4 regions of the Clostridium aromativorans genome follow, and region 2 is predicted to be linked to each of the others. Evidence: riboswitches for the same ligand, from Rfam matches in the RefSeq annotation. Region 2 holds a riboswitch; each other region holds the start of a gene.
What was found. Region 2 has a riboswitch for cobalamin ahead of LN736_RS00280 (DUF3870 domain-containing protein). Riboswitches for the same ligand answer to the same signal wherever they lie in the genome.

Region 1 (8,454 bases), 300 kb from region 2:
AGCACTAAAGGCTCTGCACATCCAGTTCCAAAAACTACATTATCACCTGATTTGATTTTAGATACAGCTTCATCTGCACTTACCAATTTACTCTTATATAAATTTTCCAATTTTGTAGAGATCATTTTAAAACCACCTTTCAAAAAATTTTATAAAATTAGGGATAAGTAAATTTCCACTCAATCCCAGGGATCTCTTGATCTACTCTGCACAATAAAAAAGAGAATCCAAAAGGATCTTCTTTCATATTTTAAATAAACCTGAATGTTAAAAATATCACTTACTACTGGATATTAAATTTTTATAAATTATTTATTGCCTTACTTTTAAGTATAAGATATAAATTTTATTCAGTCAATAGATATTCAAGCATAGATTTTTATCTATAAACACTACTTTCCTTAATTTCTATGTGATATCTTCCAATAATATTTTACCGGAAACCAATTTGGAAAGGGATATATCCCTGATATTTGTCAAATTACTATTGATAAAATTATTTTGAGCCATTTTTTTATACAGCTTTGAAATTAATCTATTAAACTTTATAATTACATTACCAGGTGGAACAATAACAGGTATATTCCTCAATTCCGTGAGAGAAATATATTTCTGGCTGTTTCCCGTTATTCTAGTCTTTATGTAATTCTTCATTCTATCCGAGGACAGATACATAAAAATAAACTCTGCCATCTCTTTATTTGATGATGTCTTTATAAGCCCTACATTTTTTATGGTGTAATCTATACATTCGTCTTGAACAAGCAGTGTGTTTCCTATACTTCCAATCATCGTTATTAAAATATCAAGCTTTTCTACCCTGCTTCTTATATTAATTCTTTTGAAATCCTCCTTAGATATAAAATTAACATTTTTAAATTCTATGCTATTGTTTTTTATATTCCTGGAAGTTATAAGTTTATATCCTGCTTCTTCCTTTTTAGGGGACTCATGGGTTCCGTCTGTTACAGGAACTATATCTTTCATTTTTTCTATTCTCCAGCACCCAGGTATATTCCCCAATTCACTTTTTCTGAATTCATCCTGACTAAAAGGTATAAAATCCACAAAACAATATTGAAAAATAGCATTTGCCATTTCATTAATAACTTTGTTCATCTGATTATTCAATTTAATTTTATTATCTAATGAAGAAAGAATAAAAGCAATTTTTTTCTGCTGATCCATAGGCGGTATATATATTTCTAAATTCTCAATTGCTTTCTTGGTAAGAGTTGTTCTAACACTGCCTTTCATGACCATGGAAATTAATAAATTCTGCGTTTTATCCCACATCAAAAAATATTTCAAAAAAATAGGATCAATAATATTCTTTTTTACTCTTATTACAGAAACATGTTGATTTACCATACCTCCTATTATATCTTCAGGTACCAGTGTGAATCTCAAAGAAGAACTTAATCTCATATTGATCAATATATCCCCTTTTTCCAGCTTTACACTTTTGATTCTCTCTGCCGCACTATATTCAATAAATGAAAGTCCCTCATAAATAAATATACCATCGCCTATATTATGGCTTCTTACAAAAGGTACTACAGATTCTTTACAAATTTCTTCAGTAATTTTTACAGATGAGCCTCTACTTATTCTGGAACAAATTCTCCCGAGCTTAGCTTTTTCCCATAAATTTCCCATGTTCTATTTCCTCCAAATTATGTTTTATCAATATATCCAACCTGTAGCTTTCATCCATTTGATTGTATAATTTATCAATAAGTTTTGACATTTTATTTTCAAATATAATCTCTTTAAAGCTTCTATTTTCTTTATTCAGACAATACTTATCAAAATTATCTTCAGTTTTTTGCAACTTTTTTTCCATTTATCTTCGCCTCCTAAAAACACTTTCTTTACTGCACAATAAGAAAGAGAATCCAAAGGGATCCTCTTTCTTTATCTTAAATACATCTATTTACAAGTTAAAATATATTACATCAAACAAAGACTATATAAAGTGTTGTTTTCACAATACTTTTAATCTTCCATTTACGCAACAAATATCACTTAAGTTATGTAATATCTCTCCCTCCGAAAGAATTAACAACATATCAGGCAGGCTTCCTGGCTCAGATTCATCTTACTCCCTCGTCTTCCCGGATCTATTTCACCAGTGACATAAATAAGGTTTCATCCTCCATACAGTAACGGTGGGCTGCAGTGTTTTTTACACTTTTCCTTTTAACTGCTATCTTGATATCATTTAAAATAGCAGCACCTAACAGTACATATTAAATTTTTATAAAATACATTCCTTATTAGATAGTATATATCAAAATTTTTTATAGGTCAATTTTGAAATCAATTTATTTTTGTATCATCTTTTTAGAAAATTCAGTAAGCAGTTCTGCTCCCTCTTCCCTAACTCTCAATACATCAGTTATGCGTGGTCCCCCTACACTTTTTTTATATATAGTAGGCAATAACAAATCCACAACCATATTTTTATCTATTACAGTATCTCCGTTACGCTTTATAATTGGATAAAATTCAGACTGCCTAATTCCAACTCCATATCCAGCAATATCTAAAAAGTTTTTTCCATACCCCGCATTACTTATCACTTTAAAAACAGCATCATAAACAGCACCAACAGATATTCCCGGTTTCAATGCATGAATGGCTTTATCCTGAGCCTCAACCAAAACATTATATATCTTTCTGGTTTCAGGCTCCACCCTCCCAAGTGCTATAGTTCTGCACATCTTTGACGTATATCCTTTATAGGATGCTCCCAAATGGATTACAATGGCCTGATTATTGTCTATAGTATAATTGCCTGCATAAGGATGAATTATAAGCTGCCTTTTCTGTATCAGTACTTGCATTCTAAAAGTGGATCCTTCAGAACCAGCTTTCTGCATTGCATATTGCGCCTCTGCAAGTACTTGGACTTCAGTCATTCCAGGCTTTATTGAACTGACTGCAGCTTCCATCCCTTCTTTTAAAAATTCGCTGGCTTTTCTAATATACTCTACTTCACTTTCATCCTTTACAGAACGTATTTTATAACATATATCAGTTATGTCTGAAAATTCCATTCCTTTTAAGCCCATACGCAGTGCATCAAATACACTGAATTCTACAAAATATTTACTAAAACCTACGTTTGGAGAATTAAACCCCATATACCTTATTACCTGTACCAGCTTCCTGCCTAGATTACTCTGCGGAAAATCATATCCAACTACGTTTAAATGGCAACATTTTTGTTTTATAAAAGCCAAATCCATAGCTAAAGTTATGCAGACAATACCCCCCTTTGAAGGTACAACCAATGCCATACATTCTATATTAGTTAATCCAGTATAGTAGATTAAGTTTTCCCTGTCCACCAACACAGCCATATCTATACCTGATTTTAAAATCTCCCTTTGAAGTTCTAAAAGTCTTTTTCTATATATATCACTCATAAAATTATCCCCCATTTGTTTATCAAATCAAACGTGGATTAAATCCTATTCTATCAAAAATTACAGATATCTCTTAAAATTTATTCTCTATAAATTTTTGTACTTCTCCGTTTTATATCCCAATGTTTCAGAGATTTTAGCAACAATACGTTTTAAATCCTTTGCTATGGATTCCAATTTTTCATCACTCATCCTGCTGGCAGGACCTGATACACTAATAGAACCTACAGGATATCCGTTATAATTTATGATAGGTGCGGCTACACATCTTAATCCCACTTCCAATTCTTCATTATCAATACAGTACTCTCTTTTTCTGATCTCCTTCAGTTCATCTCTCAATTTATCAGGATCTGTAATTGTATTACACGTAAATTGATTAAAATCAGTGTTTTGAATTATATTATCTATGTCCATCTCAGGCATAAAAGCCAATATAGCCTTACCTACTCCAGTACAATACATATAAACACTCCTTCCAAGCTGTGAACTCATTTTAATAGCACTTTCGCCTTCAACTTTGTCTATATATACCGCCTGATTTCCATTGCATATGGCTAAATGAGCCGTTTCGTCATACTTATCTACCAATTCTTTTAAGTATGGGAATGAACTGGCCCTTAAATCCATACCTTCTTCAACTAATTTCCCCAATTCAAAAAGCTTCAGCCCTAATCTATATTTCCCATTTTCTAAATTTTGCTTTAAATATCCTCTGCTTTCCAATGTGCTAAGGAGTCCAAAAGTTGTACTTTTATGCAAATCCAGACGATTGGCAATCTCCGTAACACCTAGCTCATTATCTTTTTTAGAAAAACATTCCAGTATCTGCAGTGCCCTATCCACTGATTGAATTAAGTTCGATTTGCTCTTTTGCATCTTCTATACACCTTTTCCCTTTATAATTACATTTATTATCAAAACTGCTAAATTTACATATTTTTATTATACTTTTATTTCATATATTTGTCAGCCGATAATTTTACTATATTATATATTTTTTACAGATATATTATATTCTCCAGCTTTGCTGCAACGCTCATAATATTCAGGAAATAATTTGGTATTTGATCTATAAAAAATTCTATTTTCACTGAAACCTTGCCTAAAGGGATAGGAGTTCTTTCCATCTTATAGGGCATCATATATTTATGGAATTTAAATAACTTTACTCCAATAGTAGTAATTCCCTTAAATATTATTTTCAGGAGTTTATTCACATCTTTTTGAAACTCACTCATATTCAAAATACTGACAATTCCATTTTCCTTGCATTAACCAAGGCCTTCAATATCATATTTCCACTTATTCCTTCAGTACACTGAAAATAATCTTCTTCATAAGCCATTCCTCCTAAAAATTTTATATATTCAGCCTGCACCTGAAATAAAAAGATGCAGGCAAATGCTTAATCAAATTACTCTTTCAATACAGACATATCGACACCTCTCTGACGAAGCCATTTAGGAAGCAATTTCCTGTCAACTCTTTCACTCACTTCTGGTGCCTTCTCAAGAAGCAATGCTGCAAGAGATTCACTTACATTTAGTGCTCCCATTGCCCCATCAAATATAATTACATTCTTAGTTCCCGTAGCAGTATAGGCAAAATTAATGGCAGTTTCAGTATCCTTCACTAAAGCTGCATAGTCCATATAGTTTAAATTCAGCGGATCTCGGTTAAACAGCTCTGCCTGTTCGCTTCCTACGACCAAAGTAGGTATATGCTGTGCAAAGAAAGCAGAAGGATAACCTGTCCAAGCATAATTGTGAATGCACATCTTTATTGCAGGATTTATAGGAGGTATACTATCAAGCAGAGGTTTCCCATTCTTCCCATAAAAAGCTTCCGTATACCAGGTATATGGTGGAAGAGGTCTATCTAAATCATATAAATCCGTATTTGCCCCTGCAAAATTGGCATATATTACTCCGGCTGAAAATACATAGGGAACAGGACATGGAAAATCAAGTACAGCTATACACTCATCTATTTCACCAAACAGTGTCATTATCTTTCCATATTGTTTGCACCCAATAAAAGTTACTTTATTGTTTAATTCATACAGATCATTATTTACATCCACCCCCACGATTCCATTCGGAGCAACATCAAGAAAAGCTGCAAATGCAAATTTTTTCTGTACGAAATCCGAATCAAACAGAGCCCTTGCCACAAAATTCGCACCCCTTGGCCCAAGATTCTGGTGATAAGTAGATCTTGTCTCAATACGTGCATAGGACATTCCAAAAGGCTTTACTGCCTTATCCACCTGACGGTGAAAATGTACTTCTCTAACATCACTGTGATGTGTATGCACTATCCAATCAGCATCATAAACCTTTTTAAGTCCATATAATGTGCCTATTTCAGTCTCTATAGGAATACCCTGATCTACCGGAGCTACTCCTATTGCCTTTCCGTTAAAATACTTATCCAATTCATACCTTTTTATATATTCTTCAGTTTCACGAAAACGCATCCCAACACCTGCACGTAATCGTATATCCCTACATCCAGTCCTCTTTTCTATTACATCTTTCACAGTTTTCAAAAGTTCTGCATAGGGCTGCCCTCCTAAAAGAGTAAAACCATGATGAGAAGCCAAGATATTTACTGAATGCTCAGGCTTTATCATACTCATGTCAACTTTCATAAGAGCTTCCTCTGCAGCCTTTCTCACTCTTTCTATACCATTTTCTCCAGGGAAAATCACATCCGGCAAATCAGGAAACAGTTCTTTTAAGTAAATCGAAGTCATACCTGGAAGATCTGCTGCTCTGGTCTTTACCAGAGAGGGATCAATACCATATTGTGATTTTTTTGGAGATATTGGCGCAATTGCTGGTCTCATTATTTATCCTCTCCTTTCCTACACCCATCAATAATTTTATCTAATACTTCCCTGTCCTCTTCAAAATAGAATCCACGAGAGGAATATTTCTTTTTTACTTCCTCCGGCAAATCCCATGCAGTGGCCGTTTTACCATACCACTGCCATCCTCCTTTAATTGGATTAAGTTTACATCCTGCAGCATCCAAAAGCCTTAGTATTGGCTGTATGCACTCTATTGTACAGCCTGTACGGATTCCAGTTTCAAGTGAAACCTCCTCAGGAGTTTTGGCTCCCTTTAGAATAGCTGCAGCTACTTCCTCTGCTCTAACTCCTACACAATAACAAATTGTCTGTTCTGGATGGAGATGTGCTTTTACACAGAGATCTATTATATCTTCGTAACCTACACTGCTTATATCTACACCAATCTCAATAACTTTATCCCTTTTTGTCATAGTTATAGCATCAAATGGACATCTTTGTTCACAATTTGCACAACCCCTACACCTGTCGACATCAACTAAAGCTTTATGATCTTCAACTTTTATAGCAAGAACAGGGCATACTTTCTCACAAGTGCGGCATGCCCTACACTTTTCATTATCCACACGGGGTAAAAGTGTAACTTTTTTCATTGTATTTATTCCCTCCTTAGTATAAAATAATTACATGAATCTATTTTCCTAATTGTTTATTAGGTTCTATATTTTCCTCCTATATAAAAAGTCATATTTTAGCAATAGGAGGAGAATATTCAAATTTTACCTGGTACTAAATAAATTTTACACTTACACTTCCAAGACCATGAAAAGAAACCGTAAATATATCTCCTGCCTCGGCTTTTTCTGCTGCTGTGAATGCACCTGCAAGGATGATCTCTCCTTTTTCAAGTGCAATATCAAATACACTGAGTTTATTTGCAAGCCATGCTACAGCCGCTGCAGGATTTCCCCAAACTTCTGCACCTACACCACTGCTTACCATTTCTCCATTTTTCTCAAACATCATTCCAATAAGCTTTAAATCTAAATCCTTTATGGAAGCCATTCTGCTCCCAAGCACCAATCTTGCACTGGAGGCATTATCCGAAATTGTATCTGCCAGTTTAATCTTCCAATCTTTAACACGGCTATCAACAATCTCGAAAGAAGGGAAAATTCCTTCAGTAGCCCTGTAAACATCTGCAATAGTTATTCCAGGCCCCTTGAGAGTTTCTTTCAGAACAAATGCCAGTTCTCCCTCTACTTTCGGTGCAATGAGATCACTTCGATTTAAAGTATCACCTTCTAAAATAAGCATATCATCCAATAAATGACCATAATCCGGTTCATTTACACCAAGGAGCTTTTGCATTCCACGACTTGTAAGTCCAATTTTCTTCCCTATTATCTTACGTCCTTGAGAAAGCTTCATGTCAATTCCTGCAAGTTGTATATGATATGCATCCTCAATACTCAGATTAGGATATTTTTCCGTAAGAGGGCCTACGGGGATTTTAGATGCCTCCGATCCCAAAAGTTTTTTTGCTTCTTCATTGTAATTCATATTTTCATCCTCCACTTCATATTTTTCATTTCATTTTATTTCTCCATCGCTGGCGTAAAGCACTGGCAATAGTTTCTGCCAATAAATCCTTATCAAGTCCACTTTGAATTCCTTTTATCAGAATATCACAGCCTAATTTAGCTTCTTCATGGGGTCCCGGTAGAGCAACTATATAACTCATTCCAACCTTTCCCACTCCAATTCGAACTCCTTCTTTATGGTGCCTGTGGTAGTCTGGCTTAAATTTTAAAATCCAAGGCGTACATGCATCTTTGTCTATTCTCAGTATAGCCTCTACATTAAAATCTTTGTCTTCGGCTCCAACCCCTCCTGTAGTCACGATCAACCCATATCCTTCTTCAAGCGCTTCTTCTATGCTGTTTTCAGCATCCAATACATCATCTCTTAAAACTCCTCCAAATTTGGCCTTATACCCGTATTTTCCCAAAGATTTTATGATATATGGAGAATTTGTATCCTCTATTTTGCCAGCTATGACTTCTGCACCTGATGCAAACACCTTTACACGCTTTGAAACTGCCTTCTTGATCTGCCTAGTAAGCCCTGCTGATTTTTCCAGAACATCCTTCGCTTCTTTAGAATCAAGCCCAATAAGTCCAAGTATGCCTTCAGAATGTA
Region 2 (8,454 bases):
AATTGGATGATGCTATGAATGTTGCCAAAATTGAAAATAACTTGGGAAAACTATTTTATCAGTTTGACAACATTGAAGAATCTTTTATTCATTTAAATAAGGCGAAAGAATTGAGAATAAAGCTGAAGGACAGAGATGTCGTTACAACACTGGTGGATATATGTGAAAATTATATAAAGCTAAAAGACATTGAGAATTCAAAAAAAGTTCTCGATGAGATAATGGACAAAGTAGATGAGGGGAATAGCAAAACTTTAATATATTATTATTTGCTGAAGTTCAGAATAGATATGCTTGAGTCTAATAAAAAAGAGGCAGAAAATACTTTGATCATGGCATTGAATTTTGCAAATAATATGGATTATATTGAGGAAGCTGCTAAAATATCAATAATGTTAGGAAAATTTTATATAGAAAATAATTTAAATAAAGAAGCTGCTAAATATTTAAATGAAGGTGTTGAGAATTTTAAAAAAATAGGATTATTAAAAGATTCTTAAATAAAAATAGGTGAGAATTATGGAGATACTTTCTACTGGACAAAAAATTAAAAGAGCCAGGATATATAAGGGATATACCTTAAAAAGGTTATGCGGTGATAAAATTTCCGTTTCAAAGATGAGCTGTATAGAAAATGATAAAATAAAGCCTGAACAGTGGATTTTAAAATTTGTATCAAGTAAGCTTGAACTCGATGTTGAATATTTAAAACAGGATGTCAGAAGTCAGATAATCAAAAATATAGATGACATATCTAAAAATTCTCCTGGAGAAAATTATGAAAAATTACTTCAATATAATTTAAAATTTGCGGATAATTACTCTTATAGCGATATATGCTTTGTTATAATGCATATGCTTTTTAATCACTATCTGGATGAAAAACAATTTGGAAAGCTGCAGTTTATAATTTCAACCTATTATGATTATCTACAGAAATGCTTTTCCAATGAAAGAAATTCAATTTACTATATGGATATTGCCAGATATTTTTATGTGTCCGGAGAATTTTCTCAAGCTATAAATTATTATGACAATGTAATTCGGATTTGTGAAGAGGATGGATGCGGTGAATATCTATTAAAAGCTATGTACTATAAGGCTACCTGTTATATTAATTTGAAGTATTATGACAAGGCATATGAACTGGCGATGAAAATTGTAAATTTAATGGATTCAATGCAGGAGGATATAGAAAATGTATGTATTTATCAAATGCTTGCTATACTTTCATTAAAAATGGACATAAATAAATTTAGTAAGTATGAAAAAAAAGTATATGAACTCTGTGAAAAAAATTTAAAGAATAAATGTGAAGCAATGTTTGATTATGCCCGTGTACTGTTTAATTTAGGGGAGAAAAATAGGGCGTTGAGTTATGTGGATGAATCATTGAGAATATATCCTAAGGATAATATAAAGGAATTAGTACATTTTATGCTTATGAGTACAGATATATTAATAGATAATAAATTCTTAAAGAGGGCATGTATTACATGTAACAGAGCTTTAGATTATGCTATAAATTTAGACGATATAGCTTTTATAGAAAGGGCATATTATTACAAAGCTTTGATATTATTAAAAGAGGGAGACTTTTCAAAGGGAGAAATGTGTATGAATCTTTCTTTAGATAATCTTCTCAAATTTGGAACCAGCAGAGAAATATATAAAAGATATATGGAAATGGGAGAGATGTATTATAAGGTAGGTAATGTGGAGGAATCTGTTAAATATTTTACCTTTGCTATAAATCTAAAAGAAAAATATAAATTTTTGTAATTGTTAATTATAATGAATGGTATATGCAATATTAAAATAAAAAGGAGGGATTGTGTAGATACTTATTTATAAGGTTTGCACAATATTGTTATGGATATAAATAAGCTTACAGTAAAGGCCCAGCAGTCAATAAATGAAGCACAACTTATAGCTGTAAGACATAATCATCAGCAAATAGATGTAATTCATTTATTTTCAGCGCTGGTATTTGAAAAAGATGGATTGATTCCAAATATATTCGGAAAGATGTCTGTAGACGTAAAATCTCTTGTAAATGAAACAAAGAAGGTTCTGGATAAAATGCCGAAGGTATTGGGAGAAGGTGCAGAGAGCAGCTCTCTTTATGCTACCAGGAGGTTTGAAGATATTTTTGTAAAGGCAGAGAGTATAGCTAAGAACTTTAAGGATTCCTATATAAGTGTAGAGCATTTAATGTTGAGTATTATGGAAATTCATTCTCGAGATGTGGATGAAATATTGCAAAAATTTAACATAACGAAAAATGGTTTTTTAGAAGCACTGTCTCAAGTTAGAGGAAATCAAAGAGTTGATACCCAGGATCCGGAGGGAACTTATGAGGCTTTGGTTAAATATGGAAGAAATTTAATTGAAGAAGCGAAAAAGAACAAACTGGATCCTGTTATAGGTAGAGATGACGAGATCAGAAGAGTGGTAAGAATACTTTCGAGAAGAACTAAGAATAATCCTGTACTCATAGGAGAACCGGGGGTTGGGAAAACTGCCATAGTGGAAGGACTGGCAGAGAGGATTATAAGAGGCGATATACCCGAGGGACTTAGAGATAAGATAATATTTTCACTTGATATGGGAGCACTGATTGCAGGAGCTAAATTCAGAGGTGAATTTGAGGAGAGATTAAAGGCTGTATTAAAAGAGGTACAGAAAAGTGAGGGAAAGATAATACTTTTTATAGATGAAATTCATACCATAGTTGGAGCTGGAAAAACGGAGGGGTCCATGGATGCAGGAAATCTCATAAAACCAATGCTTGCAAGAGGGGAGCTTCACTGCATAGGTGCCACTACTTTTGATGAGTATAGGAAATATATAGAAAAGGATAAAGCACTGGAGAGAAGATTCCAGCCGGTTGTAATAGATGAGCCGACTGTGGAAGATTCCATTTCCATACTGAGGGGACTTAAAGAAAAATTTGAAATATACCACGGCATAAGAATTCATGACTCTGCCATAGTGGCAGCGGCGAAACTTTCCAGCAGGTATATAACGGATAGATATTTGCCAGACAAGGCTATAGATCTAATTGATGAAGCCTGCGCCATGATAAGAACTGAAATTGACAGTGTGCCGACTGAGATGGATGATGTGAGAAGAAAATTATTTCAATTGAAGATTGAAAAAGAGGCATTATCCAAGGAAAAAGACAATGCATCTGTGGAAAGACTTAAAACAGTGGAAAAAGAGCTGAATGATTTAAAAGACAAGGATAATGAACTGACAGCTAAATATGAGAAAGAAAAGTCCAATATAACTGAAGTGAGAAATTTAAAAAAGCAGCTGGATGTCGCGAGAGGCCAGATTGATAAAGCAGAGCGAGAATATGATTTAAATAAAGTTGCAGAATTAAAATATGGAGTCATACCTGAACTGGAAAGTAAAATAAAAGCTGAAGAGAATCTTATAAAAGAAAATAATGAAAGTGCTATGCTAAAAGAGGAAGTTACAGAAGAGGAGATATCACAAATAGTATCCAAATGGACGGGGATACCTGTATCCAGATTGGTAGAGGGAGAAAGACAAAAACTTGTTAAGCTGGAAGATGAACTTTCAAAAAGAGTCATAGGTCAGGAGGAAGCTGTTAAGGCGGTTTCTGATGCTGTAATAAGGGCAAGGGCAGGAATGAAGGATCCAAAGAGGCCCATAGGCTCATTTATATTTCTGGGACCTACAGGTGTAGGTAAGACGGAACTGGCCAAAACTCTTGCCAGGACTTTATTTGACAGTGAGGAGAATATAATCAGAATAGATATGTCGGAGTATATGGAGAAGTATTCTGTTTCCAGGCTTATAGGGGCTCCTCCAGGATATGTGGGTTATGAAGAAGGAGGCCAGCTTACGGAAGCAGTTAGGAGAAAACCCTATAGTGTAATATTATTTGATGAAATAGAAAAGGCACACAACGATGTATTTAATATATTTCTTCAGATATTGGATGATGGAAGACTTACAGATAATCAGGGCAAGGTAGTGGATTTTAAAAATTGCATTATAATTATGACTTCCAACATAGGAAGCAGCTATCTTCTGGAAAATAAAAGTGCTGTGGGAATAGACAAAGATGTAAGAGACAGAGTAATGAATGACATGAAGTTGAAGTTTAAACCGGAATTTTTAAACAGACTGGACGATATAATAATGTTTAAACCATTGAATACAGAGGAAATCAAATCTATAATAGACATATTTCTAAAAGATATAGAAAATAGATTAAAAGATAAAAACATTTATATAGAGATAACTGACAGGGCAAAAAATATTATAGCAAAAGAAGGATACGATCCGGTTTATGGAGCCAGACCTTTGAAAAGGTACATGGAAAATGTTCTTGAAACTTCTATTGCCAAGAAAATAATCAAGGGTGATATTTATGAAGGCTGTAATATAAGAGTGGATTATAAAGACAAATTTGAAATAGAAAAAATATAGGAAATTTGTTAAAATTAAATATTTAATTAGGTGTTATTTTAATAAGTAAAAGGAAAAGTTGAATACTGCAGTCCGCCGCTACTGTATGGAGGATGAAACTTTATCATGTCACTGGATGTATTGTCTGGGAAGACTAAGGAGTAAGATGAATCTGAGCCAGGAAGCCTGCCTAATATATATGTTGATTCCTTCGGAGGAAAGGGATATATATGTTGTGGGGGTATGTTTTTTGAAAAAGGATAATATATTTATTACAGGCTATGCAAAGCTTCCGAAGGGGATAACGGCAAGTCAGCTTTACGGTGGAGAAGTTGTCATAGGAGTTATTGTAAATAGGTATTCAGGAGAAATACAGGATATAGAGTGTTCTTTTGTCACTGACACCGCAAAAAAATATGCCAAAGAATTGTTAATAGGAAGAAATTTGAATGATATTCGAGAAATTGTGTCGGATATAGAAGATAATTATTTTGGAATGGCTAAAAAATCTTTTATAGCGGTATTGATAAATTGTTATGAAAGGTATAAAATAATAGTAAAGAAAGTAAAGAAAAAAAGTTAATAATATTGCCATTTTATTATGGTATGAAGGCTAAACCTTTATATAAAATTAATAAAAATAACGGCATGAGTACATTTTTCAATGCACTTATGCCGTTTTTTGTTTTTCTATTATACATACCTAGATCAAAAAAGAAAGGAGAGTGTAAAGCATAAATTAAAAAATTTAATAAATAATAATTATGTTAATTATTTAATAAAGAAGGGGATAGTATGATTACGGATAGAATAAAAAACAAAGAACTTCTAAAACGTATAGGGACACCAAACGATGCTGCCCAACTTATCAAAGACGGCATGACTGTCGGAACCAGTGGTTTTACGTTTTCAGGTTATCCTAAATCAGTGCCCATAGCACTGGCGAAGAGGGTAAAAGATGGTGAAAAAATTAAAATCAATTTGTACACAGGTGCCTCTGTAGGGGATGAACTGGATGGAGAACTGGCCAGAGCCGGCGCAATTAAAAAGAGATTTCCATATCAGACACACAAGGATGTAAGAAATGCCATCAATGCAGGCAAAATCGATTACGTAGATGCACATCTCAGTATGTCTCCACAGATGGTGGATTATGGTTTTATGGGCAAAATCGATGTGGCGATAGTTGAAGCTGTCGGTATAACTGAAGAGGGTTATATAATACCAACTACATCTGTAGGGAATTCACCTACATATGTTAAAAATGCAGATATTGTAATTGTGGAGATAAACGAAACTCAGCCCACTTCACTTATAGGAATACATGATATATATGTTCCAGAGAAGCCGCCTTTTAGACAGCCAATACCTATAACTCATGCATCTGATAGGATAGGGACAGACTATATAGTGACAGATCCTAAAAAAATAAAGTGTATAGTTTTCAGCGATATAAAAGATAATATTAGAAGTGTAGCACCAATAAGTGAAACAAGCAGGAAAATGGCTGGAAATCTGATAGATTTTCTTGAAAATGAAGTCAAACAGGGAAGACTTCCTGAAAATCTGCTTCCACTTCAATCAGGAGTTGGCTCTGTTGCAAATGCAGTACTTGCAGGATTAAAAGAATCCAGATTTACTGATCTGCAGGTATATACTGAAGTTGCACAGGATTCAGTATTTAATCTCATGGATGAAGGCAAGATTTCAGTGGCTTCAGCTACATCTGTCTCTTTCTCTGAGGAGGGACAAAAAAAATTCTATAAAAAAATTGATGAATACAGAAAGAAGCTTATATTGAGGCCTCAGGAAATAAGCAACAATCCTGAAGTGATCAGAAGGCTTGGAGTAATAGCCATGAATACAGCTATAGAAGCGGATATATATGGAAATGTAAATTCAAGCCAGATAATGGGTTCCAGAATGATGAATGGAATAGGTGGTTCAGGAGATTTTACGAGGAGTTCATATATATCCATATTCACTACAGAGTCAATTGCTAAAAATGGTGAAATATCCTCAATAGTTCCAATGGTGCCTCACTGTGATCATTCAGAACATGATGTAGATGTAATAGTTACAGAACAGGGAGTAGCTGATTTAAGAGGATTGTCACCAAAGGAAAAGGCAAAAGTCATAATAGAAAACTGCAGTCATCCTTATTATAGACCTTTCCTTAAAGATTATTTTAAGAGGGCAAGTCAAGGCAAAAATATTCATACGCCGGTTTTACTTAAAGAGGCGCTGTCATGGCATGAGAGATTTGAGGAAACTGGCAGCATGAAATTTAAAACTGATAAATCAAGTCCAGAAGTATAGAGAAAGGGGTTAGAAAATGTTTAAGGAAGAAAAAGTTAATGAAGTAAAAGCCAAGAAAAAAGAATGGGAAGAAGGAACTCTTGGGAAAGCTCTTGGAAGATTTCCGGAAAGAAAGAAATCTTTTAAGACCACATCTGGCATAGAGGTCAAAAGACTTTATACACCGGAAGATGTACAAGGCATTGATTATAATGAAGAGCTTTCATTTCCAGGAGAATACCCTTATACAAGAGGCGTTCAGCCTACTATGTACAGAGGTAAACTCTGGACAATGAGGCAGTATGCAGGTTTTGCTACTGCAGAGGAATCAAACAAGAGATATAAATATCTACTTTCACAGGGCCAGACAGGACTTAGTGTAGCTTTCGATTTACCTACGCAGATAGGTTACGATTCAGATCATGAATTGGCAGAGGGAGAAGTCGGTAAAGTTGGTGTTGCCATAGACTCACTTAAAGATATGGAAACTCTTTTCGATGGAATACCACTGGACAAGGTAAGTACATCCATGACAATAAATGCTCCGGCTTCAATACTGCTTGCAATGTATATCGCTGTAGCAGAAAAACAGGGAGTAACTCCTGAAAAATTAAGGGGTACTATCCAAAATGATATTTTGAAAGAGTATGTGGCAAGGGGAACGTATATATTCCCGGTTCAGCCTTCCATGGGACTTATCACCCATATATTCGAATTTTGTTCCAAGAACCTTCCAAAGTGGAATACAATATCCATTTCAGGGTATCACATAAGGGAGGCAGGTTCTACTGCTGTGCAGGAAGTTGCATTTACAATTGCCGATGGAATTGCCTATGTGGAAGCTGCTATAAAAGCGGGTCTTGATGTTGACCAGTTTGCACCAAGATTGTCATTCTTCTTCAATGCGAACAATGGATTGTTCCAGGAAGTTGCAAAATTCAGGGCAGCAAGAAGAATATGGGCAAAAGTCATGAAGGAGAGATTCCATGCAAATAATCCTAAATCCCTGAAGCTCAGATTCCATACCCAGACAGGAGGGTGTACCCTTACAGCACAGCAGCCGGATAATAATGTAGTGAGAGTTACACTTCAGGCACTTTCAGCTGTACTTGGAGGAACCCAGTCCCTTCACACCAATTCGAAAGATGAAGCACTGGCACTTCCTACCCAGGATTCGGTAAGAGTTGCACTTAGAACACAGCAGATCATAGCTTGTGAAAGTGGAGTACCAGATACTATAGATCCTCTGGCAGGTTCCTATTATGTAGAAGCTCTGACGGATGAGACAGAGAAAAAGGCAATGGAATATATAAATAAGATAGATGAACTGGGTGGAGCGGCAAAGGCAATTGAAAAAGGTTATATACAGAAGGAAATAGAAGATAGTTCCTATGAGTACCAGAAGGAAGTAGAGTCAGGAGAACAGATAGTTGTAGGAATGAATAAGTTCCAGATAGAAGAAGAACCTCCAAAGGGACTTTTAAAAGTAGATCTTTCCGTAGGCGAAAAACAGAAGGAAAAATTGAAACAGTTAAAGGCTGAAAGAGATTCAAAAGCTGTAGGCGAAAAACTTGCTTCACTTGAAAATGCAGCTAAAAAGGGAGATAACCTGATGCCTTTCATAATTGACGCTGTAAAACAATATGCTACCCTGGGTGAAATATGTGATGTCCTTAGGGGAGTATTTGGAGAATATAAATAAATTAAAAA
Region 3 (8,454 bases), on a different contig from region 2:
CTGTTCTGTTCCATTTCCTCTAAAAAACTACAGTTCCTTTTACCTGTAAACTCCACAAATGCTTCGTCTATAATTATTGTCCTGTGGTTTTCACTGCAGAAATTTACAATTTCATGAAATCTGCTCTTATCTATTATCACACCATTGGGATTATTGGGATTTCCCAAGATCAGAGCCTCCGCATCTTTAATCTTTGATTTAATATCCTGATAATCATAATCCATATTCTCTGTCAAATTGGAATAGCTTATACTGCACTTCCATTTCAGTGCGTCTTTCTCATACTCTATAAAAGAAGGCACTACTATACATATACTTTTAAAGCAGCTTATGGCCAGATCTATTATTTCAGCAGCCCCATTTCCCAAGACTATATCTCTATCATCAATGACATTTTCTCCATCATATCTAGAATTTCCAAAATAATTCTTTGAAAATTTCAAATACCTCTTTATATTACACTTTAATTTTCTGTACTCAGCATCTGGATATTTTTCCACACTTTCCAGTGCTTCACCTATATTTTTTCTAAAACTGTCCGGTACGCCTAAAGGATTTATATTTGAGCTGAAATCCAAAAGCTCCTTTCCCTTCAAAAGTCCTTCTGTATATATATCTCCACCATGTTCCATATAAACACATCCTAATCCCAATCTTGATCTTTAAATATAGCTCAAATTCAGCACAATCAGTATTATTCCAATTAAAATCACCATGAATATTTCTGTAAAATACATGAGATCTATACAATGCTTTATGTGTTCAAAATTCAATGTTGTAAGCTTATCTCCTATAGTAGGCTTATACACTATTTCACCAAAATAAACATTCGTACCGCCAAGCTGAACTCCCAGGGCACCTGCTGCGGCGGCTTCCGGATAAGCACAATTTGGACTCTTGTGATTTTTTCTATCCCTTATCATAATCTTTAAAGCTTTCATTGGGCTGCCATTTATCATAAAAGATGATATGCACATCAGCAATCCCGTAATTCTTGCAGGTATAAAGTTGAATAGATCATCTATCTTAGCGGGAAAAAATCCTATATACCTATACTTTTCATTCATATAACCAAGCATTGAATCCATAGTATTTATACCTTTATAGAGCATAGCAAAAGGTGCTCCCAGTACGGCTGCATATATAAGCGGGGCTATAACTCCATCGGAAGTGTTTTCTGCCACCGTTTCCACATCTGCCCTTATTATCTCCTCACTGTTTAAGTTAGATGTATCCCTACCCACTATATAGGAAAGCTTTAATCTTGCATCCTCAATATTCTCTTCCTTCAATGAATAATATACCTTTTTAGCTTCCACAGCTAGACATTTGGCGGAAATAGTTGTCCACATAATAAATACATTTACTATATGATATAAAACCATATGCTTTCCAAGAAGCATAAGCACAGCAAATGGAACCAAAAAGCTTACAGCTCCCACTACTAAAACTATCAAACCCCCAAAAGCTTTTAAAGTACCATTTTTCCTGCAAAATTTTCTTCCTCTTTTTTCTAAATAGGATATAAGTTTCCCTATATATATAACGGGATGCGGAAACCAATGTGGATCCCCAAATATCCAATCCACTATAACTGCTGCAAAAAGATCTATCATATTTATACTTATAAGGGAAATAGACAAATCAATCCCCCCATTCTAATATTACTGTAAGTAACTGTACAAGCTTTGTATCCATTATCTATTTACACTCATAATGGCATATATCTTATCTATGTCAAGATTTTTTCTCACTATACCAGCAAGTTTTTCTATCTCGCCTTCCCTAAGATCTTCATATACTTTGGACTTTTTATAACTCAAGCCTTTATTTTGTCTTATTTTATTTAAAATATATTCTCTGAAATCAATGGCATCAAAAACGCCGTGTATATAAGTTCCAAATACATTTTGTCTTGTGTTTACAGCTCCATCTTCTATATTGACTTTTTCTCCATTTTTCTCCGTAAATCTAAACAGCGGCTTTGCATTTTCACCATATTTGCATATGCCCATATGAATTTCATATCCATAGACATCCAATTTTCTTCTTTCTAAGGATCCATTTCCTTTTATAAAAGGGAAATCAATATTGCTTATGGCCTTTATCCTTGTGGTTACTTTTTCTTTTTCAAATACAGTTTCTATATCCAGAAGATCCATTCCCTCTACTTCTCCCATATCAGTTTCTGTTTTATATGGATCGCTTATGGTCTTTCCAAGTATTTGATAGCCTCCACAAACCCCTATTACAATTCCGCTTTCACTGTATTTTTTAATACAGGCTTCAAGTCCACACTTTCTAATTTTTATCAAATCTTCTATAGTATTTTTGCTGCCCGGAATTATAAGTAAATCAGGGTTCCCAAATTCTTCTACAGAAGTTATGAATCTCACTGAAACATCCTCTTCACTTTTCAGTGCATCCAAATCTGTGAAATTAGAAATATGGGGCAATTTTATTACAGCTATATCTATAGGTGCTGTAACCTTCCTGTTAAATTCCACAGCTCCATCTTCATCTTCCAGTGCCAGATTAAAATATGGTATAACTCCTATGCAGGGAACTTTAATAATATCTTCCAACATATTAAGACCGGGTTTTAGTATATCTATATCCCCTCTAAATTTATTTATTATTGTACCTTTAACTCTTTTCTTTTCCTCTTCATCAAAAAGCAGCATAGTCCCTGCAAGAGAGGCAAATACTCCTCCTTTGTCTATATCACCGGCTAAAATCACCGGTGCATCCACTATCTCAGCCATGCCCATATTCACGATATCTCTATCTCTTAAGTTTATTTCTGCAGGACTTCCTGCGCCCTCCATCACTATTATTTCAAAACTTTCTTCCATTTTTTTAAAATGATTTCTAAGCATGTCCCTAAATTCCAGCTTCATGTTGTGATATTCCATGGCAGTGCTGTTACCATATACCCTGCCATTTACTATTATCTGACATTTTTTATCCGAAGTTGGTTTCAACAATATTGGATTCATATAAGCCTCAGGCTGCAGTCCTGCAGCATAAGCCTGAAGCACCTGGGCACGCCCCATCTCTTTGCCATCCAGAGTTATATAGGAATTTAACGACATATTTTGAGATTTGAATGGACATACTGAATATCCATCCTGTTTAAATATCCTACAAAGAGCAGAGACAATTATACTTTTACCCACAGAAGAACCCGTTCCCTGGATCATAATTTTCGCCATCATAACCACTCCTCTAAACCTGTTAAATAAAATAAAAATTTATTTTTATTAAAATATATATTTAAATAAAAAGCGATGAGTTCTAGAGCTCATCGCTTTTAACATAAAAATTCAGCTTACACTGAAAGATTAAACATACTAAAAGTTCTTTCCCTCCGAAAGCAAAAACAACTACTAGGCAGGTCTCCTGGCTTATGATCCATATTTATTTTGAGCTCTTACTTTTAAAGTTAAAAGTCAAAATTCATAATCAAATACAGTAGCGGGGGCTGTTACGGATTCTAACCGCATTCCCTTTTCACCTATATATAAGGCACCTAGAATCTATTTTATATTATAGTTTTAAGTTTATTATATTCCACTTTCCATGTCAACTGATTACTTGATATTATATTTTATCAAAAAATCATTATCCTCAATTACCTTATTATAAACATCATCTCTTATTATATGATGATCTTCTGAAAATACCAGTACACGTTTAAAAAGCCCCTTTACATATTCAAAATCATGTGTAGAACATATTATGGTCTTTCCTGCCTTATTTAACTCTATAAACAAATTATTTAAAAACTTTTTACCCTTCGGATCTATGCCACTCATAGGCTCGTCTAAAACCAGCACTTCCGGGTTAAGAGCAAGTACAGCAGCTATGGCCACCCTCTTTTTTTCCCCTCCACTTATGTTATATGGCTCTTTGTCTTGTAAATTTTTTACATTCAAGAGTTTTAAACAATCTTCCACTCTTCTTTCTACTTCAGCCTCGTCCATTCCCATTTGTCTTGGGCCAAAGGCCACTTCTTCATATACATTGGAACAGAAAAGCTGCGCATCAGAGTTTTGAAATACAAATCCCATTTTTTTGTGAAACTTTTTAGAAAAACTACTATCCTCCAATTTACTCCTAGATATCTGTATATTATTAAAATAGTAACTTCCACTCATAGGAAATATCATCCCATTCAATAACTTTAAGAAAGTTGACTTTCCACTGCCATTGGCACCTATAAGTGCTATTGAATCTCCCTGTTCTATTTTAACATTTATACTCTTGAGCACCTCTTCATCTTTATATTTAAAAGATACATCCTTAAATTCTATCATCCTAACCTCATCCTAGCTATGTAAAAATACATGCCTATTATAAAAATATTTACTATTGAATATAGGAAATCAACAAACTTAAACTTGAACTTCACATGAGATATATATTCTCCTGTAAATCCTCTACATTCCATGGCATAATACATTTCATCTCCCATTTCCTTGGACTTTAAAAACAAACCTCCCATGAGTTTTGAAATGGAAGAATATTTGTTGCTGTTCTTTCCAACCGATCTCAGTTTAAGAGAATAAAACATATCTAGAGCAAATTCTCCTAAAATGTAAATATATCTCAAGGTTATATCAAATACTAGGATAAAAATATCAGGCACAAAAAACTTTTTCAGTGCTTTTATTATATCATGCCAACTGGTAGTATAGGATAGAGTATTTATGGAAATTATAGTTCCAACTACCTTTAGTATAAGCAAAATGCTGTTTTTTGTATTGCCCATAACCATGGAAGGCATGAGCATTACAGCAGTGAACAGCGGAACAGCTGTACTTAAAATCAGTATTCTCTTTATTTCTTTTATATTCAAAAGGCTTAATAACAACAGAAAATATACATCCATTAAAAATACATAGTGAAAACTTTTGGACAAAGATAAAAATATTATATTTAAAATAGTAAAAGACAATTTCACTATGGGATTTAAATTGTATAAGAGATTATTTTCATTTCTATTATTTCTTTTAATAAGAGATAATAGATGTAATATAGAAAAAATACTTTTGTCTATAAATTTATCTTTATCTTCTGGTGGAATATAATCATCTTTTTTTAAAAGCCAATCTTCCATAAATTACACCTGCAATTTCAAATTATAATATGTCCATGTTAAAAATATATCATAATTGTGATTATATTTCAAACAAACTCCCAATTCAATTTTGATTATATATTCTCCATTCCAAAAAAAGCATACCATGGACCCATGGCCACAGCAATTCCCCTAGCCTGCTCTTTTAAAAAAAATTTTTTTATCTCTTCTTTTTTCAGGGCAATTACTTCTATATCTTCTGCTGCTTCTAAATTCTGTTTTGGTTTCTTATTTTCCTCTAAATTCTCATCTATCTCAACTTTTACTACTCTTACTTTGTCCGTCAACAGTGCTGCATTGGAATACAGAGAAATCCCTACAGATTTTACATTTCCTGTATACCCCGTTTCCTCTTTTAACTCTCTCAATGCATTTTCAGGTAAACTTCCACTTTCCACAAGTCCAGCCGGGAATCCAATAACATAATTATCTATAGTAGGTCTATACTGTTTTATAAGTATATATCTATTGGATGGAACCATTTTACTTATTATTACAACTGTGTTTGTAGTATTGGTTCTCTCTATACTTTCCCACTTCAGCTGTTCATGTTTCTTTCCCTCATAAGTTATTTCCTCCAATTTAATCCAGTTTCCACTGTAAAGCGTTTTATCCGATAATTTTCTCATCATATACCTCCTAACTTTTTAGCTTCTTCTCCAATTATGCTAAAACCTTTTTTTATATCTTCTCTGCTCACCCTTGAAAAACCAAGTCTCAAAGTGTCCTGTCCCTTGTCATCTACATAAAATATATCTCCAGGAGTGAATATAACATTCCTCTCGCAGCATTTTTCTAAAAGTTGCCTGGAATTTATATCCTTTAGTTTTATAAAAATATGCATTCCTCCTTCACCAAGTATTTCCCTATTGGGTATATAATTCTTTGCACATTTCAATGCAAATTCATATTTCTCCCTGTATATTCTTCTAGCTTTTTTGATGTATTTATTAAAATCTCCACTTTGCAAATAGTCATAAAAAATTGCTTGATCCAGAGAAGAAGTATGTATATTTCTTGCCCGCTTGACACTCTCCAAATATCCCGTAAGTACCTTATCTGACAATATCCACCCTATCCTTATTCCTGGAAACAAGACTTTTGAAAAACTTCCTACGTATATGACACTGTTACCCTTCCCTGCAATAGCAGCTATCGGAAGCACATGGGCACCTGAATATCTCAATTCCTCATTAAAACCATCTTCAATTATAGGTATATTATAACCTTTAAGTATATTATACAACTTTGCTCTATTTTCGGGAGACATTACAATGCCTGTAGGATTGTGATAAGAAGGTATAAAATAGGAAATTTTAAATTTTCCTTCCTTTAATTTTTCTTTTAACTCATTTAGATCTACACCTTCTTTACCAATTTGGACCCCTTTTATATTGAGTCCATGTAATTTCATAATCTTAATAGCCGTATTATGAGTGGGGTTTTCACACAATATATTATCTCCCCTGTTTGTAAGACAAGACAGCACCAGATCAAATCCCTCAGTAAAACCATTTGTTATAATTATATCTTTTCCACTTGTATTAACACCTTTGTTCTCCATATACTTGAGAAGATATTCTATGAGAAACTTATAACCCTGAGCATATCCATAGTTCAGTATTTTTTTTCCTTCTATGGACATGCGGTTTAAAAAGGATTTTTTAAATTCCTCTATATTAAAAAGATTTTCATCAGGAGCTATGCTTTTAAAAGATATCATTCCACTTTTCCATTTTGTTTCATGTTTGATTATATCTAATTTTTCCGACAGCCTTCCATATTCATTTATTTCATCTTCCCAATCTATATTCCATTTTCCCTGGGTATTTACCTTTACGTCTGAAACAAAAGTGCCCTTTCCTCTTTTTATATAAACAAAGCCCTCATCCTGTAAAAATTCATAAGCATACATCACCGTATTTCTGCTTATATTTAACATTGAAGCCATTTCTCTGGAAGAGGGAAGTTTTTCATCTGCCCTAAGTAATCCCTTCAATATCATACTTTTAATATAATCTTTTAATTGTATATATACAAATTTATTATCCCTTATTTTCATATCAGAGAACATAATAGATTTCACCTCACCTATATATATTTTACACAATTGTGCATATAAATAAAGGGTAGTGTCCTATATGAAACCACAGCTTAAGCAAAATAGACCAAATGTGGTTCTTTATTTTACAAGGTAAATGTATAAAATAATTATTGAGAACAATAATATCAAAATTCAATAGTAGGTAAAATAATAAATGTGGAGGAATTGATATGAAAATAGGGGTTATAATGGGCGGTATATCTTCAGAAAGGGAAGTTTCATTAAACTCAGGCAAAGAGATAATAAACTATCTGGATAAAAATAAATACGAGGTAAAACCTATCGTTATAGATAAAAAAAGTGATGCTTTTGAAAAAGTAAAAGATATAGATTTTGCATTTATCGCACTTCACGGGAAATTTGGTGAAGACGGAATAATTCAATCTGTATTTGAAACCATGGATATACCATATTCAGGCTGTGGTCCTTTAACAAGCGGAATATGCATGGATAAGGATATAAGCAAAAAAATATTTAAGGCTACAGGAATTAATACTGCAAAATGGTTGTGTATCAATTCAATAGATGAAATAGACTATAAATACTTAGATGATATGGGATATCCTGTAGTTGTAAAGCCCAATTGCGGTGGTTCAAGCGTAGCTACAAGTATAGTAACCGAAAAAAAGCATGTAGAAGATGCCGTAAAGCTAGCTCTTGATTATGACCGGGAAATTATAATCGAAAAATATATAAAAGGTGACGAGGTAACCTGTTGTATATTAAACGGTAAGGTACTTCCACTTATCTCCATAAGACCCAAGGCTAATTTTTTTGATTACACTTCCAAATATGCGGATGGCGGGTCAGAAGAAATAATAGTAGAGCTGGAAAAATCCCTTCAAAATGAAATAGAAAAAATATGCCTCAAATGCTGGAAGGTTTTGAAATGCACCGGTTATGTAAGAGTGGATATGATAGTAAAAGACAATACACCATATGTACTTGAATTAAATACTCTTCCGGGTATGACAAAAAATAGCCTCTTTCCTAAAAGTGCTAATGCTGTAAATATGTCTTTTACACAATTGTTAGACAAAATAATTGAGTATTCTCTTAAAAAATAATAACTTCTAAATCATGCGATTTTCAGGTTCAGGATATATAAGAAGTTCAAAGTTCAAATATCAAAGTCCAATTTTGGTAGATTTCATCTGCCGTCAAAAATTGTCATACTTGATATTTGTTCTTTGAACTTTTACACATC
Region 4 (8,454 bases), 290 kb from region 2:
AGTAGATTTTCGGTTTTACCCGAAAATCTTTATCATTTGATATTTTATATTTGAACTTTCATAAGAGGAGCTAATTTCTAAATATGCTGCCGGTCTGTTCTTTAAACATTTTATAAGCTTCCAGTGCCTCCGCAGCCTGTTCAGTAGAAAGAGGATCATACACATTCTGCTTATTATAGCTGAATCCTCCATCTTTTAATTTATAACTTAAAAGTTCATCTATCAGGTTTTTGTTGTTTTTCGTAAATTCACTGCCTGTAGGATCTATTCCATTACTGCAGAGAGCTATGATAACCTGAGATAAACTCTGGCTGTTCTCTACACCCATAGAGGAATATCCTGCATCACTGCCCTGCATGGAGGAAAGTTTTGCAATTCCGGCATCTACGACCTGCTTCACATCTTCTCTATCTCTATACGGTGCCAGAGCTGTGAGTGCCATAGATGTCATATCTGTATCCGCTTTATTACTCGTAATACTCCATCCATTATCCTCTGTCCTGGCAGATACTATTTTATCTATGAATTTATCTCTACTAACAAGGGCATCATTTGGCACGTCAAAATTTCCAGAATCCAAAGCTATAAGACCAAATATATAGGCATTTATACCCTGGTTATCCATGCCGGCATTATTGTATATTTTTTCTACCAGATTATATCCTCCAAAACTTGTAGAATCCTTGCCCAGTAATGATAGGACAATTACCATTCTCTCATAATCCGTAGGGGCAAAAGAATCGGCTTGTGATGAAGTCAGGCTGTTTTCAAAAGAAGTCCAATAACTTGGGGGAACTTCCTCTCCACATCTATATACCACCAATGCTTGCCAATCATCTTGGATCCCATCTTTTAAAATTTTATTCACAGTTGCATCAAGTGTACTTTCCACCTGAGACTTATAATTATAATCTTGAGATACAGAGCTCAATTCGAAAGTGTATTTAAGACTACTTTTTAAATACCTGCTTTCTGAAGAATGAACTCCATTTCCTACATTTAAAGAATAAACTTCCCCCTGCTTATATCCGCCTTCCGGAGCATCTACCTTTACTTTGCTGCTGTCAAGTAATTTTATACTGACATTTACTAAATTTCCTTTACTGTCCGTTACAGTTATGGCATTTTTGGTCTGATCATCAAAACCCACAGGTTGACTAAATTTTATAGTCCATGATCTATTAGAATCAGTTATAGTTTTATCTACAGAAGCCGCTTTCACAAGCAGCGGTTGAACCAATAGTATTGAAGTCACAGCCGTGCTTAAAACGGCATACTTTATCTTTGATCTTAACATTTTACATTTCCCCCCATATACAATTATTTAACAAATATAATCTAATCGTTACATACCATTTTTAACATACTTCCAAATCACAGAATCCCCACTCTTCAACACATATTGTCCACTTCCTATATTGGCCTTTACAAATTGGGACTGTCCTTTTTTCTTCACATAATAACACCATCCGGACATGGGTCCTTCTGCCCTCTCTTTCAGCCCATTTATATCTGAGAAATAAATTGTAGAACCAGTTCCCTTTGTTGTGTAACTTATCTTGACTCCATCAAGAACCTTTTGAGTTACATATCCTACGGTTTGTCCATCTATACCATTCAAATTTTTTTGTAAAACAACTCTATTTCCATGAGCTTCATCAATAATCTCAATAGAAGACTGCTCTACCGACTTTTGAGAACTAGCACCGGGTGCACTGGAATTTTGTGAAGAACCACCTTGAGTTGAAGAAGTCTGTCCAGTTTTGCTGTTTACCTTTGAAGCTCCATCTAAACTGCTGGAAGCAGAATTTTTAGACGATTTGCTGGAGACAGCAGGATTTCCCTTTTCATCTTTAGCACCACTTTGGCTTTTCCCAGCTTGAGCTGTACTATTTGACTTATTTTGGGCTTTCTCTGCACTTGCCTGTTTATTTGAAATAGTGCTGGTATATACGTTCTGAGCCTTGATCGCAAGCGCAAATATAACAGCGCATACCACAACAGCAGATACAATTATTATATACTTTTTCTTTTTATTCTTCATTAATTTCATCTCCCTTTTTAGTATTCATGTAACTTATAATCAATCTCCTATTATAGCGCTGAAGCACCGGTAAAAACCTCTTGTAAAATATAACTGAAAACACAAAAGAGCTGATTCCATGGAGAATATCAAAAGTCAATCCCGAAGCATAAGCAGCTAAAATTGAGCCTAAGTTTATAGGTTTTACGAAAGCCAATATATACTGAATGTTCATAATCCAGTCAAACATAAAGCCAAACAAAAAACACAGAATTGAGAATTTAAAAGTTGAAATTTTTCTGCCGCTCTTCCCCAATATCCCTGAAATGATTCCCACAAGCCCCCAGGAAAACATCTGCCAGGGAGTCCAGGGTCCCTGACCAAAAAATATATTGGATAAAAATGCAGTAGTGCTTCCAATTAAAAATCCCTCATAAGATCCAAATACAAAGCCAGAAATTGCCACTAAAAAAGTAACCGGTTGTATATTTGGAGCAGCAGCAAATACTATTCTGGAAACAGCTGCAAATGCACTTAAAGTAGCTATTATAGCAATTTCCTTAGTACCTGAGTGACTTTTTTCAAAATAGAAATAACTCATAAAAAGTATTGCAAAAACACTCACAGTGCATATAAGTGAAACTCCTGTTTGAAAATTACTTCTAACCGTAAGTGCCATTAGCACTATGATTATAAGAGAAGTAACTACAATAATAAATTTTTTCATATTGAACACCTTTCAATGGCTTCTTCCAGGGTAAATATACTATCATCCTTATCCCTCAACAATTTGTTCATGGAAGTTGTATAAAATATTCCATCTCCCAATACCTGCCTCTTATTTCCGTCTGCCACAATTCTCCCATTGAACATAATCATGTATCTTCTGCAAAAATTACTGGCAAAATCTGTATCATGAGTCACCAAAATAATGGAAGTACCCTTTCTATTGAGATTTTGAAGTAATTTCCCCAATTTGTTTTTAAGTCCACTCTCAAGGCCTCTCGTTGGCTCATCCAGTAGAATCATATCAGGCTGTAATACAAGTATGGAGGCTATGGCTACCCTCTGACGCTGACCGCCGCTTAAATCCCTTGGGTTTTTATCCTTCAGATCATATATTTCAAGTTCTTTTAAAACGCTATTCACTATTTTCTCATCATATATCCCATAATTGTCCATGGTAAATTTAACTTCTTCGTAAACACTGTCCTTTGACAAATAATCATTGGGATTTTGAGATATATATCCTATATGTCTGGCTATCTGCCTTATATCCATTTTCGAAGTATCTTCTCCATAGAGCCTTATGATGCCTTCATGCTCCACAAGTCCCAGAATAGTTTTTAAGAGAGTGCTTTTTCCGGCACCGTTGGCTCCCAATATTGCAATAAATTCACCATTTTCCACAGTAAAATTTATATCTCTCAAAACTTGTTTAGAGCCATATTTACAATTTAATTTGTTTACAGAAATCACTTCTTTGTCATTATTCTGGAATTCAGCAGCAGCAACTTCATTTCCTGATTTTACATTCAATGAGCTGTTTAGAATTTCCACCCGGGCGTCTTTAAAATTTTGCGGCATTTTATTAAAATTCATTTTTTTAAAGAACTTGAGATAATCGGGCATAAACATAAATTGTCTTTTATTACAATTATAATAAAAATCTCTCTTATCTTCAAATAACTCCAAAGTCCCATCATTCATGATAGCTATGGAATCCACAGTATCAAACCACCTGTTCACTCTCTGCTCTATGACTATTATGGTTATTCCGAGTTCTTCATTTATTTTTTTAGTTATATTCAGCATTTCTTCTGCAGAAGAGGGATCCAGCTGTGAAGTTGGTTCATCCAGTATTATACAATCCGGCATATATACAAGGGCAGAGGCCACTGCCACTTTCTGTTTTTCCCCTCCTGACAGGGAAGCAATATCTCTATCAGCAAGATGAAGTATTCCCGAAAATTGAAGTGCCTCATAAACTCTCCTCTTGATCACATCTTCATCCACTCCTATATTCTCCAGTCCAAATGCTACTTCCCTGTGGACTCTATTCATCATAAGCTGTTTTTCAGGATCTTGAAATACCATGGTTACCTTTTCTGCTCTTTCCCTATGGCTCATATCTTTTAAATATTTTCCACCTATTTTTATTTCCCCGCCTATGGTACCGCCATAAAAATTAGGTACTGTACCAACTATTGCCCTGGCAAGAGTCGATTTTCCAGATCCCGATCTTCCTGCTATTAACAGAAAATCATTTTTTTCTAACTGTAAATTTATATTTTTTAAAGACCTCTCTTTTTCCATAGGATAAGTAAAATTCAAATCCTTAATCTCTATATATGCCATACTTTTTCTCCTCGCCGTTCAATATTACAGTTAATGAAATAGCTACTATAAAGGCAAAAATTACAGCTATTCCGATGTTGATGAAATTCACAATGGTTACACCATCGTATATGTTAAATTGCACCCATCCTTTAAACTGTGCTGTTCCATAAAATATAATAAGGGCAGTACTCAAAGCTATTATCTCCCAGTCCCTCGCTTTAAATTTCTGCCTTTCATAGACACTTCTGCTTCCGCTTAAAAATCCTCTGACATAGGCTGCCTCACCTATGTTAAAAGAGCCTTCCATGGAATCCTCAAGAAGTATGGACATCACAGGAATATAACTTGCAGCTTTTTCTCTGGCTTTTTTCTTGTCAAACATCACACCTCTTACCTCATATATTTCCTTTAAATTTCTAAATCTATCCTTCATACTGGGTATGAGCTTGAAACTTATCATGAGCATGAGAGTGGATTTGGGCATTATGGATGAAAAATAGGAAACTGCCCTGTCAGAATCAACCATAAGCTCGAGTATTATAAAAAGATAGATTACCGCCAGAAATTTAAGGGACATCACCAGGGCATATATAAACGCCTCCAGTGTAAATCTTCTATTAAACAGATAAAACAGTGTTGTTCTTCCGGAACTCACAAAGAGTACATTCAGCAAAATTATAAAAAAAGCAATTGGGAAAAAATAGTACAGTGCCGTTTTGAATTTGTGCTTTTCACTGCAAAACACCGCAATAAACAGGATAAAGACATATACAGATGACAGTATCACCGGGTTGTCGTTGGAAAATATTATTACCATCATGGACATGAAAACCACAGAAGCGGTCAGCACGTGGTACTGTTTAAAATCAATGAAATACCTGGATTTTTCTTCATCTTTATAAGTCATGGATATTCACTTCCTTGTCAGCTGTTTAAAGAATGGCCGCAATCCCGAATAACAGCCATTCTTTAAGTATTCCCTAAAATGCTATTTTATTGTCATATGCTATTTGATAGATCACTGATTTTTATCTACAGTATTCATATCTGAATTACCCATATCTTCATAAGTCCAATCATGATAATCAAGTTTTATGATGTCTTTCGCTTTTGGCTTTATGGACTGAATACCTTCACTGGCGAATTCTTCATTTATATATATGAACCAACTGGTACCATGAGACCAATCTGGAGCAGATTCATTTAAATAACTCTGCCCATTAACGGATATAGAATTTATATAACCACTTCCCGCATCTATGTTGTCCACCATAGTTTCCAAATAATCCAATGCAATCTTACTAGTATCTATTTTGAAAATTTGTTTTTTTAAAAGAGTTGCTCCATTATTTTCAGTAAGCTCCAAGGTAAATGTCTCCTTATTTTCACCGTCATTATTAGTGGACTCTCCATTGAAATAACGAACCAGATCGTCCAAAATCACAGCTGGAACTACCGCAGTTCCGCCCAATGCAGTAATAATGGTTTTATCTGACATGTTCTCTTTTAAAAAGTCAGCTGTTTTCGAAGCAACAGTATTGTCAGTCAAAACAACAGGTGCAGATTCTGTAGCTGCAAGAGCTGAGCCGGAAAGCGCATCTGCAAACTCATCCCCATTGGGTCCATTTCCCCTTGCCACATACACATTGCTAAAGTTAAGATCAGATTTAAAATTCTGAAGCACGGCCAGATTTGTATCAAACCTGGTGGCGCCTCCAAGTCTTACAGCATTTGTAAGAGAAGATTCCAGATTGCTGGATATAACCCCAGTGCCGCCTATTATGTACGTTTTTTCTATATTTCTGTTTTTCAAGTAATTTTTCACTACCTGAGGAAGAACATCGCTCTGTGACAGCAATATGGGCATTCCCTTTTTAGCAGCTATTGAAGCTATCGAAAGGCTGTCAGCATAGCCGTTTCCAGATGCAACTACAATATTGCTGACATTTTCCAATTCTTCTGCTATTTTCACAGAGGTCTCATATCTATCTTGTCCACCTAATCTTTTCACAGCGCTGACACCAATATCTTTTAGCTGTGATTCCACATTATCAGATAAAGAGCCTGTCCCCCCAATCACAAATGCCCTATCCACTTTGAGCCTTTTAAGCTCTTTTATAGTTTCATCACTTAGCGAGTCCTGTCTTGAAAGTATTATAGGAGCATTATATTTTTTTGCAAGAGGTGCTGCACAGAGTGCATCTGCATAGCCATATCCCTGAGCTATAACAGCAGTAGCCGCACCATATTTCCATCCCTCCTGACTTATTTTTAGAGACGTTTCTATTCTGTCCTCTCCCCAAAGCCTGTTTTCATTTGCAGTTGTACTCATATTGCCGGCACTGCTTGAATCCGCATATACATTTCCAGTAAATCCGGATAAAGCAATGCCAATTACAAACAAAAGCATGACAATCTTGCCGATAATTTTTTTCATACCTTCCATATCATAATCCCTCCCCTAAATCAAGTGATTCTTAGGTTCAGGTGGAGTTTGCTAATAATGAATACTTTTTCTCCACCTGAACCTTACAAGAACTTATCCAGCCGCGTAGCAGTGCTTATCTCCCACTTTAAGAAGTTGGAAGTATTAGCAATGGTAGCGTTCGGATAAAAGATCAAATCAATTCCAATAATAAAAGGACCCCTAAGGATCCCACTATTTACATTCAATTATAGCTGCTTATATATATTTTGACACTAAAAAACAATTTAATAAAATGCATCATGTTTCCCTCCGAAAAAATCAACAAAATGTCAGGCAGGCTTCCTGGCTCAGACTCATCTTACTCCCTTATCTTCCCAGATATATTACCAGTGATACAAACAAGGTTTCATCCTCCATACAGTAGCGGTGGGACTGCAGTATTTTCTATACTTTTCCTTTTAAATATTTAAAACATCACCTAACATCAAATATTAAATTTTACAAATCATCTGTTGCTCTTACCGTTAAGTATAAGATATAAATTTTATTCAGTCAATATATTCAGTTAAATAGAAGTCGTAAAAGAGAAATGGATTACACTTTATTTTAATAACCGCAATTAAATCTATTTTCAAATTCACTTATCAGTTCATCTCTAAATTTCGGATGCGCAATTTTTATAAGCTCTCTAGCTCTTTCCTTTAACGATTTACCTCTAAGCTGTGCAATTCCATATTCTGTCACTACATAATGCACATCATTTCTTGAAGTAGTAATTGCTGATCCCTTGCTTAAGAAAGGCACTATCCTTGATACCGTACCTTTTTTTGCAGTAGATGGTATAGCTATAATTGATTTACCATCCTTAGCCATACTAGCTCCTCTCATGAAATCAATTTGTCCTCCAACTCCACTTATCTGCTTTAATCCCACACTTTCAGCAGTTATTTGTCCCATCAGATCCATTTCCACACAGGAATTTATGCACACCATTTTATAATTTTTCATAATAACCATGGGCTCATTCACATAATCCACAGAGTCGGATTCAACCATGGCATTGTCATTTACAAAATCATATAATTTCTTAGTACCCATCAGAAAAGTCACAACTAGCTTTCCTGGATGGAGAGTCTTTTTCTTGTTTGTTATTACTCCAGACTCAACTAAATCCACAATCCCATCAGATATCATCTCAGAATGTATTCCCAGATCTTTTTTATCTTTTAGAAATGAAAGTACAGCATCGGGAATAGCTCCTATTCCAAGCTGAAGGGTTGACCCATCTTCTATTAAAGAAGCACAATATTTCCCTATTTTCTTTTCTACATCTCCTATTTTAGAAGGTGCCATTTCAACCACAGGATGTGTATTTTCAACTATACACTCTATATCAGAAATATGTATGAAACAATCTCCAAGAACTCTTGGCATATTTTCATTGACTTCTGCAATAACAATTTTAGCGCATTCTGTTGCTGGCTTTATAAAATCATTGGAAATTCCAAAACTACAGAAGCCGTGATTATCCGGTTTACTTACCTGTATCAACGATACATCTAAAGGGATATATCCTTCCTTAAAAAGCCTTGGCATTTCATGAAAAAAGCATGGAACATAGTCTGCTCTTCCCGAATTGACAGCATTTCTTACACCTTTACTT

Region 1: linked by a shared signal. The riboswitch ahead of LN736_RS01680 (hypothetical protein) and the one ahead of LN736_RS00280 (DUF3870 domain-containing protein) in region 2 are both predicted to bind cobalamin.
Region 3: linked by a shared signal. The riboswitch ahead of LN736_RS09380 (cobyric acid synthase) and the one ahead of LN736_RS00280 (DUF3870 domain-containing protein) in region 2 are both predicted to bind cobalamin.
Region 4: linked by a shared signal. The riboswitch ahead of LN736_RS01665 (cell wall-binding repeat-containing protein) and the one ahead of LN736_RS00280 (DUF3870 domain-containing protein) in region 2 are both predicted to bind cobalamin.

The regions. Positions count from the first base shown of each region.
Region 1 is NZ_JAJJPB010000001.1:354,829-363,282, forward strand. Features, by position in the region: gene LN736_RS01670 (acetyl-CoA hydrolase/transferase family protein) at 1-125, opposite strand, end outside; gene LN736_RS01675 (restriction endonuclease subunit S) at 409-1,659, opposite strand; gene LN736_RS01680 (hypothetical protein) at 1,634-1,846, opposite strand; cobalamin riboswitch at 2,059-2,258, opposite strand; gene LN736_RS01685 (M24 family metallopeptidase) at 2,328-3,434, opposite strand; gene LN736_RS01690 (IclR family transcriptional regulator) at 3,522-4,313, opposite strand; gene larC (nickel insertion protein) at 4,436-4,675, opposite strand; gene LN736_RS01700 (LarC family nickel insertion protein) at 4,678-4,782, opposite strand; gene LN736_RS01705 (hypothetical protein) at 4,852-6,288, opposite strand; gene LN736_RS01710 (4Fe-4S binding protein) at 6,288-6,905, opposite strand; gene LN736_RS01715 (2-keto-4-pentenoate hydratase) at 7,042-7,815, opposite strand; gene LN736_RS01720 (molybdopterin-binding protein) at 7,841-8,454, opposite strand, start outside.
Region 2 is NZ_JAJJPB010000001.1:56,524-64,977, reverse strand. Features, by position in the region: gene LN736_RS00295 (helix-turn-helix transcriptional regulator) at 1-500, shown strand, start outside; gene LN736_RS00290 (helix-turn-helix domain-containing protein) at 520-1,782, shown strand; gene clpB (ATP-dependent chaperone ClpB) at 1,873-4,467, shown strand; cobalamin riboswitch at 4,479-4,654, shown strand; gene LN736_RS00280 (DUF3870 domain-containing protein) at 4,697-5,029, shown strand; gene LN736_RS00275 (acetyl-CoA hydrolase/transferase family protein) at 5,242-6,765, shown strand; gene LN736_RS00270 (acyl-CoA mutase large subunit family protein) at 6,782-8,446, shown strand.
Region 3 is NZ_JAJJPB010000010.1:45,066-53,519, reverse strand. Features, by position in the region: gene LN736_RS09390 (pyridoxal phosphate-dependent aminotransferase) at 1-632, opposite strand, end outside; gene cbiB (adenosylcobinamide-phosphate synthase CbiB) at 663-1,616, opposite strand; gene LN736_RS09380 (cobyric acid synthase) at 1,698-3,215, opposite strand; cobalamin riboswitch at 3,376-3,551, opposite strand; gene LN736_RS09375 (energy-coupling factor ABC transporter ATP-binding protein) at 3,594-4,319, opposite strand; gene LN736_RS09370 (energy-coupling factor transporter transmembrane component T) at 4,316-5,122, opposite strand; gene LN736_RS09365 (NUDIX domain-containing protein) at 5,218-5,772, opposite strand; gene pdxR (MocR-like pyridoxine biosynthesis transcription factor PdxR) at 5,772-7,217, opposite strand; gene LN736_RS09355 (D-alanine--D-alanine ligase) at 7,418-8,314, shown strand.
Region 4 is NZ_JAJJPB010000001.1:346,246-354,699, forward strand. Features, by position in the region: gene LN736_RS01640 (prenyltransferase/squalene oxidase repeat-containing protein) at 71-1,297, opposite strand; gene LN736_RS01645 (DUF4430 domain-containing protein) at 1,346-2,044, opposite strand; gene LN736_RS01650 (ECF transporter S component) at 2,034-2,750, opposite strand; gene LN736_RS01655 (ABC transporter ATP-binding protein) at 2,747-4,381, opposite strand; gene LN736_RS01660 (energy-coupling factor transporter transmembrane component T) at 4,362-5,270, opposite strand; gene LN736_RS01665 (cell wall-binding repeat-containing protein) at 5,382-6,809, opposite strand; cobalamin riboswitch at 7,107-7,288, opposite strand; gene LN736_RS01670 (acetyl-CoA hydrolase/transferase family protein) at 7,398-8,454, opposite strand, start outside.